Regions from separate parts of the Serratia ureilytica genome, predicted to be linked through region 3. Evidence: predicted binding sites of a transcription regulator. Region 3 holds the regulator's gene; each other region holds the start of a gene.
What was found. Region 3 encodes Fur, which represses iron uptake genes when iron is present. Its sites were predicted from a motif close to ATAATAATGAGAACNACTATCAA; they were not measured.

Region 1 (4,707 bases), 950 kb from region 3:
GTAGCGCAGACCCGGCGTCAGCATGGTGGTGTCGGTCAGTTCAATGTTGTCTTCGGCGAACAGCGAGAAGATATGCGCGGAAGCGTAAGGGCTGCGCGTACCGGCCGTCATGCCGGGAATGGTGCCGCCCATCAGCGTTTGGCTGGTGGAGGTGCCGTCCTTCATGCGTTGTTGGCTCCACTCGGTGCCCAGCGTAGCGGTTTGCGCGACGCCCAGCTCGAACGGCACGCTGACTTCGCTGTGCGCCAGGAAGTCATCCAGCTTGGTGGTGCCGAAACCGGTGTTCTTGGTATCGAAGATGCCTTCGGTGCCGCCGGCCAAGCCTTCGTTCAGGCGGGTGTTGCGGGTGCGTTCGAACTGCACGTAGTTGTTGGTGCTCACGCCGTTGTCCCAGGCGCCGCGGTGGGTCAGGCCGAAGGTTTCACGGTAGATGCGGTTGGTCTCTTTGCCGTAGTTGCTCTGCACCAGGGCGTTGGTGTTGGTGTTCTGAGTATCGCCGGCGTACAGGTTGCCCTGGCGGCCATAGGCGTATTCGAACTCCAGCGACTGCAGATGGGCGAAATCCCAGTGCAGCAAGGCGTCGATGTTTTTATCGACCACCCCTTCGCGCCCGGCGGGCACGCTGTTGGCGTAGGCGCCGACGCGTTCGGATTTGTGCGATTCGTTAATGTCCCAGGCGTCGGCCTGCGTTTTGCTGTAGCCGCCGAACAGGCGGAAGCTCAGGGAATCGCTCAGCGGGCCGGACAGGCTGAAATCGGTGCGCTTGGTGGCGCCTTCCTGCTTGTGCTGCGGCACGTTGAAGTAGCCGTTCAGCGAGCCGTGCAGCGCATCGCCGGCCTTCTTGGTGATGATGTTGACCACGCCGCCCGCGGCGCCGTTGCCATAGCGCGCCGCAGCCGGGCCGCGCAGCACTTCGATGCGTTCGATCATTTCCGGCGGCACCCAGGCGGTATCGCCGCGTGAGTCACGTTCGCCGCGCCAGCCCTGACGCACCGAGTTGCGGCTGGAGGCCGGTTTGCCGTCGATCAGAATCAGGGTGTTTTCCGGGCCCATGCCGCGGATATCGATCTGGCGGTTGTTGCCGCGCTGGCCGCTGGTGGAGTTGCCGGTCAGGTTAACCCCGGGCATGGTGCGGATCAGTTCGCTGATGTCGCGCGCCGGCGGGCGTTTCTTGATCTCGTCGGCGGTGATGGTGGATACCCCCGGCGCCTGCAGGTTCTGCCGGGCGGCGGTCACGACGATGGTGTCTTCGCCGCGCGGCTTTTTATCCGCTGTGCCGCTGTTTTCTTCCGTGGTGGGGGTGTCGGTCTGCTGCGCGGCGTTGGCGAACGCGGACGCGCCCAATCCCAAGCCGATAAGAGTGGCCAAAGAATAACGTGATAGCTTGCTTTTCATTTGAGTGTCCTACCTTGCTGCCCTCCCTCGCCGAATGGGGGAAAGGCGGTTGTAGTTTTTGTGTAGTCGGAATAGAAAATCGGCTGCGGCAAGGGATGCCATTGATGTATCCCCGATCCCTGTCCGTTGCGCGCAATACCAGCACGATCTCCAAGCCTTACACACTATTGCAAATGCAAATTATTATCAATAGTATTTGGCCTACAGTGTGTTCGGGCGGTGGCCGGCGATAGGGAAAAGTCGACGTTCCCGGTGCCGCCAACTACAAAATGGGTAGGCGTTGTGAATACAGAACTAGAGTCAGAAAGCAGCAGATTATTGGCCAGCAGCAATGCGGGCAGTCCAGGGTGGTGGTTGACGGTGGCACGACGCGGTACGCCATGGGTAGAACCGGCGGGTAACGGCCGGTGGCGAACCACCTTTTTCTGGCGCGATCCGCAGGGATGCGAATTGACTTCCGCCTACCGCCGGGTGTGGATCAACATCAACTGCCTGACCGACCACCATCAGCCGAATCCGCCGCAAAGCCTGCTGCGTTTGGCCGGTACCGACGTATGGTACTGGCAGACCGAGCTGAACGGCGCCTGGCGCGGCAGCTACTGCTTTATTCCTTGTTTTGACGAGCGGCCGCCGGCGTTCAGCGACGACGACGCGCACGCCAACATGCACAACCTGCGTCACTGGTGGCACCAGGTGTTCGCCTGCGCCACTCCCGATCTGCTCAACCCCTATCGCTCCTGGCAAAGCGCCAGCGGCCACAGCGTTTCCGGTCTGCACATGCCGGATGCGCCGCCGCAGCCGGTGTGGCGCTCGTTCGATGAGTATGAGATCGCCAGCGGGCGCTGCACGCCGCCGCTGCCGGCGCGTTTGCAGCGCCATACCTGGCAGAGCGAGCGTCTGGGCAACAGCCGCGATGTCTGGATCTACACCACCGGCGACAGCAAGCCGGCCGAACGCCCGCTCGCGATCCTGCTCGACGGCCAGTTCTGGGCGAAGCAAATGCCGGTCTGGGCGCCGTTGATGCAACTGACCCGCGAGGGGGCGTTGCCGGAAGCGGTGTATGTGCTGATCGACATCATCGATCTGCCGCACCGGGCGCGTGAGCTGACCTGCAAGGACGATTTCTGGCTGGCGGTGCAGGAAGAACTGATGCCGCAACTGGCCGAATGGGCGCCGCACAGCGACAATCCGGCCGAGACGGTGGTGGCGGGGCAAAGCTTTGGCGGCCTGGCCTCTCTGTACGCCGGGCTGCGCTGGCCGCAGCGCTTCGGCGCGGTGATCACCCAGTCCGGCTCCTATTGGTGGCCGCGGCGCGACATGCTGCAGCTGCCGAGCATTCCTGACGACGCCTGCTGGCTGATGCAACAGGTCGAACGCCACGGCCTGGGCAACCACGGCGCGCTGAAGGTATTTATGGAAGCCGGTACGCAGGAAAAGCTGGTGCATCAGGTCAGCGGGCAAATGGCGGTGCGCCTGAGCGAAGCCGGCCATCGGGTGCACTACCGGGTGGTGGAAGGCGGGCACGACGCGCTGTGCTGGCGCAGCGGCCTGACCGACGGGCTGCAGGCGGTGTGGGCTTCCGCTTTCGCTACCGCTTATCCGGCATCGGTAACGACAGCGGCACAAGGAACGCAGGATGGAAAGCCTGAATCCGTTCGATGATCAACAGCAGCGCAGCCTGGTGCTGCGCAACGTACAACAACAATACAGTTTGTGGCCGGATTTCCGCGCCATTCCACCCGATTGGACGATCGTATTTGGCCCGGCGGCGCGCACCGAGTGCGCCGAGTGGCTGGAACAGCATTGGCAAGATATTCTGCCGGTCGCAGCACGCAAGGCGTGACCGGCGCCTGGTAATCACGGGAGCAATAAGCAGTGTCACACACCCCTAACTCTCTCAGCGGCCCGGCGCTTGCGGGCGAATGGCCGCTGGTCGCGGCGCAACCCGGCATTTGGGTCGCCGATCAAATCTCCCCGCATCGCAATGCTTACGCGGTGGCGCATGCCATCGAACTCAACGGCCCCGTCGCCGTGGAGCCCCTGCTGCAGGCCATCACCCAGGGCCTCGGCGAGGTGGACATGCTGCGGCTGCGTTTTGCGGAACGCGACGGCGTGCCGGTGCAATGGCTGGACGACGCGCTGGCGGTGCACGCGCCGGAACTTGTCGATCTGACGACGTCGCCGGATCCCGAAGCCGCCGCTCGCGCGCTGATGGACATCGATCTGGCGAGCGATCTGCGCGCCGGCAGCGGCGCACCGCTGTATCGCCATGTGGTGATGCGCCTGGCGGACGATCGCTGGTTCTGGTATCAGCGTTATCACCATCTGTTGGTGGACGGTTTCAGCTTCACCGCCATCGCTCGCCGCGTGGCGGCGATTTATACCCACCTTTGCCGCGGCGACGCGCTCGAGCCGACGCCATTTACGGCGTTCAGCGACGTGGTGGCGGAATACCAGGCTTACCGGCAGGCGCCGGCCTGGCAACGCGACGCCGATTTCTGGCGCGAAAAAGCGCGGCAGCTGCCGCCGCCGGCCACGATCTGCCCGCAGCCGCTGGCCGGGCAAACGCCCACGCCGCGCATCCACCGGCTGGAACAGCGCTGCGATCCGCAGGCCTTCGCCGAACTGGTGCAGCGTGGCGCGCAGCAGAAGCTGAACGCCGCCGATATGGCGGTGGCGCTGGTGGCGCTGTGGGTGTCACGCCTGAGCGGCCAACCGAGCTTCAGCGCCGGTTTTATCTTCATGCGCCGTACCGGCTCGGCCGCCCTGTGCGCCGCCGGCCCGGTGATCAATGTGCTGCCGATGGAGATGCATCTCGAGCCGCAGGCCACGCTGTATGAGGCCGCCGCACGCATCAGCCGCGAGCTGAAAACGGTGCGCCGCCATCAGCGCTACGACGCCGAACAGGTGCAGCGCGATCTGGGGCGCATCGGCGACGGCGAACCGCTGTACGGCACGGTCTTCAACTTCAAAATGTTCGATTACCAGCTGGATTTCGCCGGCATCGAGGGCATTACCCACGATCTGGCCTCCGGGCCGGTGCGCGATCTGGAGATTGCGCTGTTTATCGATGAAAACCACCAATTGAAGGTGGAGCTGCTGGCCAATGCCGAACGTTACAGCCGCCAGGAGCTGCAGGCGCACCTGCAACGGTTGCCGCTGCTGCTGGCGCAGTTCGCCGCGCAGGCAACGTTGCCGATCGGCGAGGCCGATATGCTGACCGCCGACGATCGCGCGCTGCTGGCGCGGATCAACGACACGGCGCATCCGGTGCCGGCGACCACGCTGAGCCAATTGCTGGCGCAGCAGGCG
Region 2 (4,707 bases), 990 kb from region 3:
CCGGAGAAGCCGACGTTGACTGAACGGGTCAACAGATCGGCCGGCATATCCAGCAGCGCGATTTTCTCTTCGATGAAATCGGCGAAGTCAAAGCGATCCAGCGGCTCCTGCTCGCGGTATTTGCGCACCGCGTTGACCGACGTCTGCAGGAAGAAGTGGTTGCTGACGCCGGGGATCTCCACCGGGTACTGGAAGGCCAGGAACACGCCTTCGCCGGCGCGATCTTCCGGATCCAGCTCCAGCAGATCCTTGCCCTTGAAGGTGACTTCCCCTTCGGTCACTTCGTACTCTTCACGCCCGGCCAGCGTGGCGGACAGCGTGCTCTTGCCCGAGCCGTTCGGCCCCATGATGGCGTGCACTTCGCCCGGTTTGATCTCCAGATCCAATCCCTTGAGGATCTCGTTGCCTTCCACGCTGACTTTCAAATTCTTGATGCTTAACATGCTGTGTCCTCAGATAGCGCCGACGGCGCTAAAAATGCGGCGATTAGCCCACGCTGTGTTCCAGGCTGATGGCCAAAAGTTTCTGCGCCTCGACGGCGAACTCCAGCGGCAGCTCGGAGAAAACGTCCTTGCAGAAACCGTTGACGATCATCGAAATGGCGTCATCCTCGCTGATGCCCCGCTGCAAGCAGTAGAACAGCTGGTCGTCGCCAATCTTCGAGGTGGTGGCTTCGTGCTCCAGCTGCGCGCTGTTGTTGCGCGCTTCAACGTAAGGGAACGTGTGGGCGCCGCTGTCCGGCCCGATCAGCATCGAGTCGCACTGGGTAAAGTTACGGGCGTTTTCCGCCCCCGGCAGGATTTTCACCAGGCCGCGATAGGTGTTCTCGCTGTGGCCGGCGGAAATGCCTTTGGCGATGATGGTCGACCTGGTGTTTTTGCCGATGTGGATCATCTTGGTGCCGGTGTCCGCCTGCTGATGGCCGCTGGTCAGCGCCACCGAGAAGAATTCGCCGATCGAATTGTCGCCCTGAAGGATCACGCTCGGGTATTTCCAGGTGATGGCCGAGCCGGTTTCCGACTGGGTCCAGGACATTTTCGAGCCGGCGCCTTCGCACAGCGCGCGCTTGGTGACGAAGTTGAGGATGCCGCCCTTGCTCTCACCGCCGGAGAACCAGTTCTGCACCGTCGAGTATTTCACTTCGGCGTCTTTATGCAGGATCACTTCCACCACCGCCGCATGCAGCTGATAGCTGTCGCGCACCGGGGCGGAACAGCCTTCGATGTAGCTGACGTAGCTGCCTTCGTCGGCGATCAGAATGGTGCGCTCGAACTGGCCGGTTTTGGCGGCGTTGATACGGAAATAGGTCGACAGCTCCATCGGACAGCGCACGCCCTTCGGCACGTAGACGAAGGTGCCGTCGGAGGCCACCGCGGCGTTCAGCGCGGCGAAGAAGTTATCGTTGGACGGCACCACGCGCCCCAGATACTGGCGCACCAGATCCGGGTATTCCTGGATCGCTTCGCCGAACGAGCAGAAGATCACCCCGCTCTCCGCCAGTTTTTCACGGTAAGTGGTGGCGACCGAGACCGAGTCGAAGATAGCGTCCACCGCCACCTCGCTGCCCTCGCGCACCGGCACGCCGAGCTGGTTAAACGCCAGCTCCACTTCGCTGGTCAGGTAGTCTTTTTCCGTCGCCGCGCCCGGTTGCTGCTCGGCGCCGGGCTGCGAACCGCAGGCGTCGTCGCAGCTGCCGCAGGACGGCGCCGAATAGTAACTGTAGTCCTGGTAGTTAAGGCGTTCGTAATTGGCCTTCAGCCAGTGGGGCTCTTCCATCTGCAGCCAGGCGCGGTAGGCCTCGAGGCGGAATTCCAGCATCCACTCGGGTTCGTTGCGCTTGGCCGAGATGGCGCGCACCACCTCTTCGTTGATGCCCTTGGCCAACTCATCGGTTGCCAGCTGGGTGAAGAAACCTTCTTTGTAGCGACCTTCGCTGACCCAAGCCTGCACTTCATTAGGCATTTCTACATTGCTTCGTGTCATGTTGATTGCATCGCTCAAACGCCAAAACTCTCGCCGCACCCGCAGGCATGCTGAGCTTTAGGGTTATTGAATTTGAATATCTGATTCAGCCCTTCGCGGACATAATCTACCGTGGTGCCGTCAATAAACGGCATCGCCTTCAGCGGCACATAGAGTTTGGCGCCGTCGCGCTCAAACAGCAGATCGTCATCGGCGGGTTCGCGGGTCAGATCCAGCACATAGGCAAAGCCGGCGCAGCCGGATTGTTTTACCCCTAGCTGCAGCCCTTTCACCTGCGGATCCTGCTGCATCAGTTTCGTTATTTGTCGTACGGCGCTGTCGCTGAGCGAAATGCCTTGCCAGACATTCTCGTCCAAAGAAAAAGTGCCGACATTTTCCGTTTGCATAGGGTCTACCTCACACTCGTGTTTGGCCACAGCCAATCTGGGTTACTTATATGTTAGTGATAACGATTATCACTTCAACCGTTTGTTTTGCGGGGGTATCCGCCGCGAGCGCGGTTTTTCGCTGCGGCGTGCGGCAAGCCAGCGGGACATCCGTGGCGGCTTGCGGCGTGTGGCGGCAAGGCGTGCATGCTATCCCTATGAATTTGTTCTTTATCCTGCATCACCGTACCGCACTCCCCGGTGGCCCGTCAGCGTTACAGCGCCGCGGTGCGTTGCCGATCTAAACATTCATAGAAAATACCTATTTCTGCATTCTGTCTGTCGTAAATGTGCGTTTATCGGCATTTTGCGCCGCGGCGCAAGGCGCGGCCTTTAAGTTAAAGTTTAGTCGCTCTGGGTTAAGTTGGGCCGTCGATGGCCTTTTACCCCCATGGAATGAAAAAACGCCGCCACGGGGATTGATCGGCAACGCGGCAGTTTATATGATAATGATTATCATTCAATTTGAATTTGAGCGCGAAGCCAATGACTCTTTCGATCAACGCATGGTTGCTGGGCAAGATTGATGACTACAAATTCAGCGTGCGCGACGCCACGGTGGACTTTTATATGGCCGAAGCGGCGCTGCGCCGCCCGGAATGCAATATTGATCATCTGAAGCGGTACAACAGCGTCAGCCTCACCATGGCCAATCTTTGCCTGGAGAACGGCGATGATGACAGCTATCTGCACGCGCTCAGCAAGCTGCACAACCGGCTGATCGTCGAGATCAACAATCCGCAGCGCTGCCAGCTGTTTCGGGTGCAAAGCTACCACTTCGCCCGCCACACGCTGACGCTGATCTGCCAAAAATATGCGATGGAAGGCACCTGGGAGAAGGCGAACGCGTTTCAGAAGGACTTCGTCAAACGCGTGCCGTTTCAGCTGTAAAACGAAGCGCTCCGCAGGCCGATCGCCTGCGGAAACCGGCGGGGATCAGTCGATGACCGCCGTGGTCAGACGCGAGGTGCAGCACAGCCGATCGCGCGCGTCGAAGATCTCTATCTGCCACACCTGATGACGGCGGCCAACGTGCAGTGCGCGGCACACCCCGCGCACCTGGCCATCGAACACCGCCCGCAGGTGGTTGGCGTTGATCTCCAGCCCTACCACCTTCTGTTCGCCTTCGCTGCACAGGTAGCCGGCCATCGATCCCATCGATTCCGCCAGCACCACCGACGCCCCGCCGTGCAGCAGCCCGAACGGCTGCCGGGTGCGGCCGTCCACCGGCATGGTGGCTTCCAGGAAATCCTCGCCCAGCTGAGTAAACTCGATGCCCACATGGCTGACCATGCAGCCGTCGCCGGCACGGTTCAGCTGCTCCAGCGATGTTTCACGTTTCCACAATTTCACTCAATCATCTCCAGAAGTGCCTGTAATGGGTGGCGCACGCCATTGCCCTCGATGCGTTTCACCTGGCTGCGGCAGGAATAGCCGGTCGCCAGGCAGCGCTGACGCGGCAAACGCTGCAGCGTCGGATGCCATGATAGCTCATAAATGCCGAGCGAGTTTTGCAGGTTCTTGGCTTCATGGCCGTAAGTGCCGGCCATGCCGCAGCAGCCGACGCTGACGTTCTCCAGTTTGGCGCCGAAGCGGGCGAAGATCGCCGCCCACTGTTGGCCGCTGGCCGGCAGCGCGGTGGTTTCAGTGCAGTGACCGAACAGATACCAGGGTTCGCCGGTCGCCGGCTGTTCGGCGCGATCCGCGATCCGCTGTTGTAACCATTCATGCACCAGCTGCACCTGGAAATCGCCACGCTCGGTGCCGAGGATCTCGCGGTATTCGTCGCGATAGCACAGCACCAGCGCCGGATCGACGCCCACCAGCGGTATGCCGAGCTGCGCCACGCGGTTGAGGAAATCGGCGGTTTTGCGCGCGGTGCGGGCGAACCGCGTCAGGAAGCCCTTCACATGCTGCGCCTTGCCGTTCGGCGAGAACGGCAGCAGCACCGGTTTATAACCGAGCTTTTCCACCAGCCGGACGAAATCCGCCACCACTTTGGCGTCGTAATAGCTGGTGAACGGATCCTGAACAATCAGCACGTGTTCTTCGCGTTGCTCGGCGTTCAACCCTTCCAACTGTTCCAGCGTCAGCGTGGTCGCCCGGTGGCCTGACAGCTGCTGACGCAGCGTCGGGCTGGACAACAGCGGCAGATCGACCATGCCGACGGCGTTGCGGCTCATCTCCCGCAGCCACGGCTGGCGGAAGAAGAAGTTGAACACCTTCGGCGCGCGGGCCATCAACGGGGTATAGCTCTCTACGCCGGCGACCATGTAGTCGCTCACCGGGCGCAGGTAGC
Region 3 (4,707 bases):
GAAAATGTTGGATAACCGCGCCGGGGAAAACGGCGTGGATTGCGCGGCGCTGGGCGCCGACTGGGCCTCATGCAACCGGGTGTTGTTCACCCTGAGCAACGACGGGCAGGCGATCGACGGCAAAGACTGGATCATTTATTTCCACAGCCCGCGCCAGACTCTGCGGGTAGACAACGATCAGTTCAAGATCGCTCACCTCACCGGCGATCTGTACAAGCTGGAGCCGACCGCCAAATTCAGCGGTTTCCCGGCCGGTAAGGCGGTGGAAATCCCGGTGGTCGCCGAATATTGGCAGTTGTTCAGAAACGACTTCCTGCCCCGCTGGTATGCCACTTCCGGCGACGCCAAGCCGAAAATGCTGGCGAATACCGACACCGAAAATCTGGATCAGTTTGTGGCGCCGTTTACCGGCGATCAGTGGAAGCGCACCAAGGACGACAAAAATATTTTGATGACGCCGGCTTCGCGTTTTGTCAGCAACGCCGATCTGCAGACGCTGCCCGCCGGCGCGCTGCGCGGCCAGATTGTGCCGACGCCGATGCAGGTGAAAGTGCACGAGCAGGACGCCGATCTGCGCAAAGGGGTATCGCCGGATCTGAGCACGTTGGTCAAGCCGGCGGCGGATGTCGTCAACCAGCGCTTCGCGCTGCTGGGCGTGCCGGTTCAGGCCAACGGTTACCCGATCAAGACCGACATCCAGCCGGGCAAGTTTAAAGGCGCGATGGCGGTGCCGGGCGCTTATGAGCTGAAGATCGGCAAGAAAGAGGCGCGGGTGATCGGCTTCGATCAGGCCGGGGTGTTCTACGGGTTGCAGTCTATCCTGTCGTTAGTGCCGACCGACGGCAGCGGCAAGATCGCCACGCTCGACGCCAGCGATGCGCCGCGCTTCCAGTATCGCGGCATTTTCCTCGACGTGGCGCGCAACTTCCATAAGAAGGATGCGGTGCTGCGCCTGCTGGATCAGATGGCGGCTTACAAGCTCAACAAATTCCACTTCCACCTGAGCGATGACGAAGGTTGGCGAATCGAAATTCCCGGCTTGCCTGAGTTGACGGAAGTCGGCGGCCAGCGCTGCCACGATCTGAGCGAAACCACCTGCCTGCTGCCGCAGTACGGCCAGGGGCCGGATGTCTACGGCGGTTTCTTCACTCGTCAGGACTACATCGACATCATCAAATACGCCCAGGCGCGCCAGATTGAGGTGATCCCGGAGATCGACATGCCGGCGCACGCCCGCGCGGCGGTGGTCTCGATGGAAGCGCGCTACAAGAAACTGCATGCCGCCGGCAAAGAGCAGGAGGCCAACGAGTTCCGCCTGGTGGATCCGACCGATACCTCCAATACCACCTCCGTGCAGTTCTTTAACCGTCAGAGTTACCTGAACCCGTGCCTGGATTCCTCCCAGCGCTTTGTCGACAAGGTGATTGGCGAGATTGCCCAGATGCATAAAGAAGCCGGCCAGCCGATTAAGACCTGGCACTTTGGCGGCGACGAAGCGAAAAACATCCGCCTGGGCGCCGGCTACACCGACAAGGCGAAACCGGAACCGGGTAAAGGCATCATTGACCAGAGCAATGAAGACAAGCCGTGGGCCAAGTCTCAGGTGTGCCAGGTGATGATCAAAGAGGGCAAAGTGGCCGACATGGAGCACCTGCCGAGCTACTTCGGCCAAGAGGTCAGCAAGCTGGTGAAGGCGCACGGCATCGACAGAATGCAGGCCTGGCAAGACGGCCTGAAAGACGCCGAGAGTTCGAAGGCGTTCGCCACCTCGCGCGTGGGGGTCAACTTCTGGGACACCCTGTACTGGGGCGGTTTCGACAGCGTCAACGACTGGGCCAACAAAGGGTATGAAGTGGTGGTCTCCAACCCGGACTACGTCTATATGGACTTCCCTTACGAGGTGAACCCGGACGAGCGCGGTTACTACTGGGGCACCCGCTTCAGCGACGAGCGCAAGGTGTTCAGCTTCGCGCCGGACAACATGCCGCAGAACGCGGAAACCTCGGTTGACCGAGACGGCAACCACTTCAACGCCAAGAGCGACAAGCCGTGGCCGGGGGCATATGGACTTTCCGCTCAGCTGTGGAGCGAAACCCAGCGCACCGACCCGCAGATGGAATACATGATCTTCCCACGCGCGCTGTCGGTGGCGGAGCGCGCCTGGCATCGCGCCGGTTGGGAGCAGGACTATCGCGCCGGCCGCGAATACAAAGGCGGGGAAACCCACTTTGTCGATACCAAGACGCTGGAGAAAGATTGGCTGCGCTTCGCCAATATTCTGGGCCAGCGTGAACTGGCCAAGCTGGACAAAGGCGGCGTGGCTTATCGTCTGCCGGTGCCGGGCGCTCGCGTGGCGGGCGGCAAGCTGGAGGCGAATATCGCGCTGCCGGGGTTGGGCATCGAGTACTCCACCGACGGCGGTAAGCAGTGGCAGCGCTATGATGCCAAGGCTAAACCTGCGGTCTCCGGCGAAGTACAGGTGCGCTCGGTCAGCCCGGACGGCAAACGCTACAGCCGCGCCGAAAAGGTCTAAGAAGGGCGGTGCGGCCCGCAGTTTTGGCGGCGGGCCGCATCATAACGAAGGGGGAATGCGTTCGCCCGCGCGTGTCGGCGCAGGGCGGACGTTGTAGTGAGAGTAGTACGTGGAGTCGCTGTGCCGCTGCAATTGTGGTATTTCATGACATGATTTTCCCCGGCTGGTCCGGGGATTTTTTTTCCCGTTGTACGGCGGGCATAAAAAAACCGCCTCAAGGTGAGGCGGTTTTTCATAGCCGGTCAGGGCTTATTTCTTGTCGTGCAGCGTTTCGTCTTCGCGACAGTCGCCGGTTTCACAGTGGCCGTACAGGTACAGACTGTGGTTGGTGAGCTTGATGCCGTGCTGCTTGGCGATGTCACGCTGGCGCACTTCGATGGATTCGTCGCTGAATTCGATCACTTTGCCGCAATCCAGGCAAATCAGGTGATCGTGGTGATGCTGTTGGGTCAGCTCGAACACGGACTTGCCGCCTTCGAAATTGTGACGTGTCACAATGCCCGCATCGTCAAACTGGTTCAGTACGCGATAAACCGTCGCCAGCCCGATCTCTTCGCCCATATCAATCAGTTTTTTGTACAAATCTTCCGCACTGACGTGATGGCATTCCGGATTTTGCAGTACTTCCAGGATTTTGAGTCGCGGAAGCGTGACTTTTAAGCCGGCCTTCTTCAATGCGATGTTGTTGTCGGTCATGCGAATTCAGTCCTGTTACTATGCTAATCAAGTTGAGGCGTACTCGCCTGTGGCATCGGTCGGCACAAAGAGTTAATGCGTCTCATTATAGAACCGGTTGTACTAAATGGAAACCGCCGGTTGTTAACAAAGATATAATTGCACTATTGCATGTTTTGCATGCAACGCCTTGATGGATGGGATAAACCGATATCTCAGTCTACCGTGACGGGGTGGGAAGTTACAAATCTGTAGCTTCTATCGCAGCAATCCCTGTTGCCGATGACGGCCCTGTCGGCACACTATGCACTTTACAGGGCCTTTGTTCAACCTTTCGCCAGTCCCGGCGTTTAGCCGACGATATCGGCCAGGCTCAGCTCTTCGACGATTTGTTTGACCCAGGCGTCCACGCGCTCGTTGGTCAGCTCAGGCTGACGGTCTTCGTCGATCGCCAGACCGATGAAGTGGTTGTCGTCCGCCAGGCCTTTGGAGGCCTCGAAGTGGTAGCCTTTGGTCGGCCAGTGGCCCACGATGGCCGCGCCACGCGGTTCGATGATGTCGCGGATGGTGCCCATCGCGTCACAGAAGTATTCCGCGTAGTCTTCCTGGTCGCCGCAGCCGAACAGCGCCACCAGTTTGCCGTTGAAGTCGACTTCTTCCAGCGTCGGGAAGAAATCATCCCAGTCACACTGCGCTTCACCGTAGTACCAGGTCGGGATGCCCAGCAGCAGGATATCGAACCCTTCCAGGTCTTCTTTGCTGCTTTTAGCGATGTCATGCACTTCAGAGACGTCGTCGCCAAACTGTTTCTGGAGAATTTTCTGGATCATTTTGGCAATGTTTTCGGTATTGCCAGTGTCGCTGCCAAAGAAAATGCCTACAGTAGCCATATCGCGTATAACCTTTAAATTCAAGTAATTGCATTACTCGATGCCAGCACTGCCGCCGCTGACGCCGATTAAAATGATGCCATGACAAGAGCCTTTCGCCACGGGGGCGGGCGCCGACAGGCGCAGTCTCTTGCCGGTAAATGCGTATCATGCCAGAAAGTGGCGCCGGGGTTTTATCGCATTTATGCGATGCCGGAGAATGAAGAAAAGCGTGGTCGATCCGGCGTTGTCCTTAACGCCGCGCCGCGCGTGCGGCCGAAGAGATCAATGTTCCGGCTGTTCTTCCGCCAGTTGCGCCAACAGCATCTGCTCGATGAGTTCGCTGCGGCTAATGTTGCGCTGTTCCGCCAGTTTGTTCAGGGCGTCCACCGCATCCGCGTTGATTTTCAGCTCTACGCGCCGCAATCCACGCACTTTATCGCGCCGTAACTGATTGCGCTTATTGATTCTAAGCTGTTCATCGCGGGAAAGCGGGTTGGTTTTCGGGCGCCCCGGACGGCGTTCATCTGCGAACAGATCCAGCGTCGTGCGATCCGTTTGTTCTTTTGCCATAGGTAGCGGTACTGCAAGGGAGTTTGCATCAAAAAGCGCTCGCACGCTTCCGGAGGC

Region 1: a site for Fur is predicted at 1,569-1,591, ahead of fes (enterochelin esterase). Genes of this name have one in related genera too.
Region 2: a site for Fur is predicted at 2,420-2,442, ahead of sufA (Fe-S cluster assembly scaffold SufA). Genes of this name have one in related genera too.

Annotation. Positions count from the first base shown of each region.
Region 1 covers NZ_CP071320.1:4,725,643-4,730,349, reverse strand. Annotated here, with positions in the region: gene J0X03_RS22435 (TonB-dependent siderophore receptor) at 1-1,395, opposite strand, end outside; gene fes (enterochelin esterase) at 1,678-3,057, shown strand; gene J0X03_RS22425 (MbtH family protein) at 3,032-3,238, shown strand; gene J0X03_RS22420 (enterobactin synthase subunit F) at 3,271-4,707, shown strand, end outside.
Region 2 covers NZ_CP071320.1:2,786,824-2,791,530, forward strand. Annotated here, with positions in the region: gene sufC (Fe-S cluster assembly ATPase SufC) at 1-443, opposite strand, end outside; gene sufB (Fe-S cluster assembly protein SufB) at 487-1,983, opposite strand; gene sufA (Fe-S cluster assembly scaffold SufA) at 1,998-2,369, opposite strand; gene J0X03_RS12980 (hypothetical protein) at 2,895-3,299, shown strand; gene menI (1,4-dihydroxy-2-naphthoyl-CoA hydrolase) at 3,345-3,761, opposite strand; gene ydiJ (D-2-hydroxyglutarate dehydrogenase YdiJ) at 3,758-4,707, opposite strand, start outside.
Region 3 covers NZ_CP071320.1:3,776,663-3,781,369, reverse strand. Annotated here, with positions in the region: gene J0X03_RS17840 (beta-N-acetylhexosaminidase) at 1-2,533, shown strand, start outside; gene fur (ferric iron uptake transcriptional regulator) at 2,783-3,229, opposite strand; gene fldA (flavodoxin FldA) at 3,559-4,098, opposite strand; gene ybfE (LexA regulated protein) at 4,363-4,650, opposite strand.